Linked DNA regions of Bradyrhizobium diazoefficiens. The protein of the gene in region 1 binds, or shares a complex with, the protein of each later gene. Links are inferred from orthologs where the notes say so. Each region holds a gene or a part of one and is shown in the gene's direction. Other genes may lie near its edges. The genes, in order: JJE66_RS12310 and accD.

What was found.
Region 2: the proteins of JJE66_RS12310 (region 1) and accD are in contact, whole or in part, in a solved structure (PDB 8UXZ), measured with the Escherichia coli proteins. The link is inferred for Bradyrhizobium diazoefficiens from one-to-one orthologs.

The regions. Positions count from the first base shown.
Region 1 is NZ_JAENXS010000001.1:2,617,165-2,620,234, reverse strand. Bases 306-3,059 are described here. They hold JJE66_RS12310 (acetyl-CoA carboxylase carboxyltransferase subunit alpha), read left to right. Parts: upstream 306-1,078; coding sequence 1,079-2,041; downstream 2,042-3,059. Other genes in these bases: JJE66_RS12305 (murein L,D-transpeptidase family protein), read left to right, coding at 2,489-3,059; xerD (site-specific tyrosine recombinase XerD), read left to right, coding at 306-890. Outside these bases: more of xerD, read left to right, coding at 1-305; more of JJE66_RS12305, read left to right, coding at 3,060-3,070. UniProt on the Escherichia coli protein: Component of the acetyl coenzyme A carboxylase (ACC) complex. First, biotin carboxylase catalyzes the carboxylation of biotin on its carrier protein (BCCP) and then the CO(2) group is transferred by the carboxyltransferase to acetyl-CoA to form malonyl-CoA.
Region 2 is NZ_JAENXS010000001.1:2,125,516-2,128,756, reverse strand. The notes cover bases 317-3,241. They hold accD (acetyl-CoA carboxylase, carboxyltransferase subunit beta), read left to right. Parts: upstream 317-1,270; coding sequence 1,271-2,212; downstream 2,213-3,241. Other genes in these bases: JJE66_RS09935 (folylpolyglutamate synthase/dihydrofolate synthase family protein), read left to right, coding at 2,209-3,241; trpA (tryptophan synthase subunit alpha), read left to right, coding at 321-1,157. Also shown: JJE66_RS09950 (endonuclease domain-containing protein), read right to left, coding at 1-248.

The DNA.
Region 1 (3,070 bases):
CCGGCCCCAACACGCTCGACGCCTATCGGCGCGACCTCACGGATTTCTCGGAATTTTTGACTCGCGTTGGTCACAGCTTTGCGGACGCCGAGACGCAGACGCTGCGCGACTATCTCGGCGATCTCGATGCGCGCGGCTTCAAATCCTCCAGTGTCGCGCGGCGGCTGTCGGCGATACGGCATCTGTTTCGCTTCCTGCTGAGCGAGCGGATCCGAGCCGAGGATCCCGCGGCGATCCTGTCCGGGCCGAAGCGCGGCCGCGGGCTGCCAAAAGTGCTGTCGATCGCCGATGTCGACCGCATGCTCCGCCGCGCCAAGGAGATGAGCGAGGCCGCAGACGCCTCGCCGTCGCAGCGGTTGCGGGCTTTGCGGCTCTATTGCCTGCTCGAGGTGCTCTACGCCACGGGCCTGCGCGTCTCCGAGCTGGTGGCGCTGCCGCGCACGGCGGCCAAACGCGACGCCCGCATGATCGTGGTGCGAGGCAAGGGCGACAAGGAACGCCTGGTGCCGCTGAACGAGGCCTCGCGGCAGGCGATGGCGGATTATCTCGCAGCGACGGAAGCTGCAAAGGCGGAAAAGAAGAAGGACAGCCTCGCCACCTCGAAATGGCTGTTTCCCTCGTTCGGCGAGAGCGGGCATCTGACGCGACAGCACTTTGCCCGCGACCTCAAAGAGCTCGCGGTCGCCTCGGGCCTGCAAGCCCGGCTGGTCTCCCCGCATGTGCTGCGCCACGCCTTTGCCAGCCACCTCCTGCACAACGGCGCGGATTTGCGCATCGTGCAGACCCTGCTCGGACACACCGACATCTCGACCACCCAGATCTACACCCATGTGGTCGAGGAGCGGCTGAAGAGCCTCGTGCGCGACCTGCACCCGCTGGCGGAGAAGTAGCCGCCGCCGTGCGGCGGCGGGCGAAACCGCCTTGACTTCGGCCACATCTCCGCAGAAAGAGCCGTGGCCTTGTCAGTGATTTGGCGCGCTTCCGCGAGCGCACAGGTCAAACCCTTGAAGAAGCTACACTTCTTTCGAGGAAGCCAACCTCGCTTCGCGTCCTCGCCCTGTCCCGTTATATTGAGTTGATGCCAGACCAGATGCGCAGCTATCTCGATTTCGAAAAGCCCGTCGCCGAGCTCGACTCCAAGCTCGACGAGCTCAGGACGCTGGCGGCCTCCGGCACCGATATCAGTGATGAGATCGGCCGGATCGAGGACAAGGCGGCGCAGGCGCTGGCCGACCTCTATCTGAACCTGACGCCGTGGCAGAAGACGCTGGTGGCGCGGCATCCGCAGCGGCCGCATTTCAATGACTTCATCAAGGGCCTGGTCACCGAATTCACCCCGCTCGCCGGCGACCGCAAGTTCGGCGAGGACGAGGCGCTGGTCGCGGGCTTCGGCCGCTTCCGCGGCGAGGCGATCTGCGTGATGGGTCAGGAAAAGGGCGATTCCACCGAGAGCCGCATCAAGCATAATTTCGGCATGGCGCGGCCCGAGGGCTATCGCAAATGCGTGCGGCTGATGGAGATGGCCGAGCGGTTCGGCCTGCCGGTGCTGTCGCTCGCCGATTCCGCCGGCGCCTATCCCGGCATCGGCGCCGAGGAGCGGGGGCAGGCCGAGGCGATCGCGCGCTCGACCGATGCCTGCATGGCGCTAACCGTGCCGAACGTCGCCATCATCACCGGCGAGGGCATGTCGGGCGGCGCCATCGCCATCACCACCGCCAACAAGGTGTTGATGCTGGAGCACGCGATCTACAGCGTGATCTCGCCGGAAGCCGCCTCCTCCATCCTCTGGCGCGACGGCAGCAAGGCGCAGGAAGCCGCCAACAACATGAAGATCACCGCCCAGGACATGCTGCGCTTCGGGGTGATCGACAGCATCCTGAAGGAGCCGGTCGGCGGCGCCCACCGCGACCCCGCGGCCATGATCGCCACCACGGGCGATGCCATCGCCAAGGCCTTCGACGAGCTCCGGGGCCTCGACGGCGACGCCATCCGCAAGCAACGCCGGCAGAAATTCCTCGATATCGGCCGGAAACTGGGCTGATTCGGGCAGATTCCGGTGCCGTAGGGTGGGTTAGCCGAAGGCGTAACCCACCACTGTTTGTCTCCGCGAAACGAGAAGAGGTGGGTTACGCCGAGCAGATGCGCTTCGCACATCTGCAGGGCTAACCCACCTTACGCAGCTCCTCAGGTAACCCGGCGTTAACCCTTTTTTTGCCCAAATCGGCGATCTCAGTACTGGTTTGGCCGCAAGGCCCGAAATCGTCCCAAGTTACGGCCCAGTTTAAGTCTCTGTTGACCACGCCTTCGGGCCAACGGGCTCGTGATCCCCGGTCGGGTTGCGACCCGTCGGCGCGGAGGTTAGAATTTTAATCAATGGCTTCAGGGCATAAGCGCAGGCGCCTGGTCTGAAAAAGTCCGGAGATCCGGTCAGACCATGCTCCAAGAATCGGGGTTCGCGCTCCTTGCCCGGCACGTTGTGGGGTCCACCTTGAATTCTCGTTCGCTTGCTCGCGCGCTCCTGGCTTCGATTGCGCTTGCCGCCAGCGTTCTGCTCGCCGGCTGCGACACCGATCAGGTGTCGCTGGCGAACAACGCCAAGGCCAACCAGCCGGTCTCGCCAAAACTCGTCGCCGCGATGGGTGAGAAGGACATGGATCTGCAATCGCCGATCCTGATCCGCCTGTTCAAGCAGGAGGCCGAGCTCGAGATCTGGAAGCAGACCCGCTCCGGCCAGTTCGCCCTGCTCAAGACCTATCCGATCTGCCGCTGGTCCGGCGATCTCGGTCCGAAGGTGCGCGAAGGCGACCGCCAGGCGCCGGAAGGATTCTACTCGATCAGCCCGAGCCAGATGAATCCGCAATCGGCCTATTACCTGTCGTTCAACACCGGCTTCCCCAACGCCTTCGACAAGGCGCTCGGCCGCACCGGCTCGCAGCTGATGGTGCATGGCGATTGCTCGTCGCGCGGCTGCTACGCCATGACCGACGAGCAGATCGCGGAGATCTATTCGCTGGGACGCGAGTCCTTCTTCGGCGGCCAGAAGGCGTTCCAGTTCCAGGCGTATCCTTTC
Region 2 (3,241 bases), 490 kb from region 1 along the record:
GCCTCGAGCACCTTGGTCCTGGCTTCATCGCGTTCGATCTCGGTCGGGCTGGAATGCGTGACGCCGTCGACCTCAATGATCAGTTTTCCGTCCAGCGTCACGAAATCAACGACGTATCGATCGACAGGGTGCTGGCGGCGAAACGTCCAGCGAGCGAGCTGCCGGTTGCGTAGCGCCTGCCAAAGCTTCGCTTCTGCGCTTGTCTGCGACTCGCGGAGCCTTCGTGCTCTCGACTTGAACCTTTCCATCCCCCTCACCCGGCTGCTTCGCAGCCGACCTCTCCCCGACGGGGAGAGGTATAGCACAGCGGCCGCGGAATCATGACCACGCGTATCGACACCCGTTTCGCCGAGTTGAAGAAAGCGGGCCGCTCGGCCTTTGTCACCTATGTGATGGCCGGTGATCCCGATCTCACGACGTCGCTCAATATCGTCAAGGCGCTGCCCAAGGCCGGCGCCGATGTGATCGAGCTCGGCATTCCCTTCACCGACCCGATGGCGGATGGTCCCTCGATTCAGGCTGCGGGCTTGCGCGCGCTCAAGAACGGAATGACGTTGAAGAAGACGCTCGACCTCGTGCGCGGCTTCCGCAAGGACGACAATGTCACGCCGCTGGTGCTGATGGGCTATTACAATCCGATCTACATTTACGGCGTCGACAAGTTTTTGGCTGATGCCAAGACGGCCGGCGTTGACGGCCTGATCATCGTCGATCTGCCGCCGGAGGAAGACGACGAGCTTTGCATTCCCGCGCTGAAGGCGGGCCTGAACTTCATTCGCCTCGCGACCCCGACCACCGACGACAAGCGCCTGCCCGCGGTGCTCGCGAACACGTCAGGCTTTGTCTATTACGTCTCTATCGCCGGCATCACCGGTGCCGCGGCTGCGGATGCGAATACTGTCGGTGAAGCTGTCGCGCGCATCAAGCGGCATACCAAGCTGCCGATCTGCGTTGGTTTCGGCATCCGCACGCCGGAGGCGGCGCGCGCCATTGCCGAGAAGGCCGATGGTTCGGTGGTCGGTACCGCGCTGGTTGATGCGCTCAAGAACAGCCTCGATGCGGACGACCGCGCGACCGCCAAAACCGTCAACGCCGTGGCTGAGCTGACGGCGGTCCTGGCCCAGGGCGTCAAGGGCGCGCAACAGACGGCCGAATAAGCCACAATTCCGCTGCCAAGGCGGGCGACACGGCGGCTTGCCGGGCAATGGCCCGGTCGCCATATATATCCCTTCAGGCGGTCCCCACTGGGGCCAGCACATCGGAGCAAACCATGAACTGGCTTACCAATGTGGTCCGGCCGAAGATCCGCAACATGCTGCGGCGGGAGACGCCGGAGAATCTGTGGATCAAGTGTCCGGATTCCGGGCAGCTCGTGTTCTACAAGGACGTCGAGGCCAACCAGTTCGTCATCCCCGGCTCGAACTACCACATGCGCATGGGCGCGGTGGCGCGGCTCAAGTCGATCTTCGACAACGAGACCTGGTTCGATGTCGCCTTGCCCGACGTCACGCCCGACCCGCTGAAGTTTCGTGATGAGAAGAAGTATGTCGATCGCATCAAGGATGCGCGGGCGCGCACCAATCTGAACGACGCGGTCAAGATCGGCTATGGCAAGCTCGAAGGCGCCGCCGTCGTCGTCGCCGTGCAGGATTTCGATTTCATGGGCGGCTCGCTCGGCATGGCTGCCGGTGAAGCCCTCGTGCGCGGGCTCGAGCTCGCGGTCGAGAAGAAGTCGCCCTTCATCGTGTTCGCCGCATCCGGCGGCGCGCGCATGCAGGAAGGCATCCTGTCGCTGATGCAGATGCCGCGCACCACGGTCGGCGTGCAGATGCTGCGCGAGGCCAAGCAGCCCTATATCGTCGTGCTGACCAACCCGACCACCGGCGGCGTCACAGCGTCCTACGCGATGCTCGGCGACGTGCAGATCGCCGAGCCCGGCGCGCTGATCGGCTTTGCCGGCGCGCGCGTGATCGAGCAGACCATTCGCGAAAAGCTGCCTGAGGGCTTCCAGCGCGCCGAATATCTCAAAGAGCACGGCATGGTCGACATGGTCGTGCATCGCCATGAATTGCGTCCGACCTTGGCGCGGCTATGCCGCCTGCTGACCAGGGCGCCAGCGCAGGAGAATGCGTCGAAATCAATGCAGCCCGTCGTCAGCCCTGCGCAGATCGTATCGGCCGCTGAGACGGCGCCGGCTGCGCCGCACGCGTGAACGCGTCCTCCGACAGCGCAAAGCCGTCGCTCGACGAATTGATCGGGCGGCTGTCGGCCCTGCATCAAAAGCGCATCGATCTCGGGCTCGAGCGGATGCACCGCCTGCTCGAGCGGCTCGGTCATCCCGAACGCAAGCTGCCGCCGGTGATCCACGTCGCCGGCACCAACGGCAAGGGCTCGACGGTTGCCTATCTGCGCGCGACGCTGGAGGCGGCGGGCTTGCGCGTCCACGCCTACACCTCGCCCTATCTGGTTCGCATCAACGAATGTTTCCGCCTCGGCCGCCCCGGTGGCGGCGTGCTCGTTAGCGACGACGAATTGTGCGCGGCGCTGCAAGAGGTCGAGCGCGTCAATGCCGGCGAGCCCGCCACTGTCTTTGAGCTGAAGACCGCGGCCGCCTTCCATCTGTTCGCGCAAAATCCCGCCGATGCCGTGTTGCTTGAAGTCGGGCTCGGCGGCCGGCTCGACTCGACCAATGTGGTCGATCAGCCTGCGGCCTGCGTGATCACGCCGATCAGCATGGACCACATGGACTTCCTCGGCGATACGCTGACGTCGATTGCGGGCGAGAAGGCGGCGATCATCAAGCGCGGCGTACCCGTGGTTTGCGCCGAGCAGATGCCTGAGGCGATCGCGGTCATTGAGGCGGAGGCCAAGCGAATGCGCGCGCCGCTGTTTGCGGCCGGCGAAAGCTGGCATGTCAATGTCGAGCGTGGCCGTCTGGTCTATTCCGACGAGCGCGGCCTGATGGATCTGGCGGCGCCGCGCCTGTTCGGCCGTCATCAGTTCGACAATGCCGGCCTTGCGATCGCGACGCTGCGCGCGATTTCGACTTTCAAGGTCAACCAGGCGGCATTCGAGGCCGGCATTGTCGGTGCCGAATGGCCGGCGCGGATGCAGCGCATCACCTCGGGCGAACTGCTCTCCTGGGGGCCGCAGGGGTCAGAGATCTGGCTCGATGGCGGCCACAATGCCGAGGGCGGCCGGGTCGCCGCCGCCGCACTCGGCGATCTCGAAGAGCGGGTGT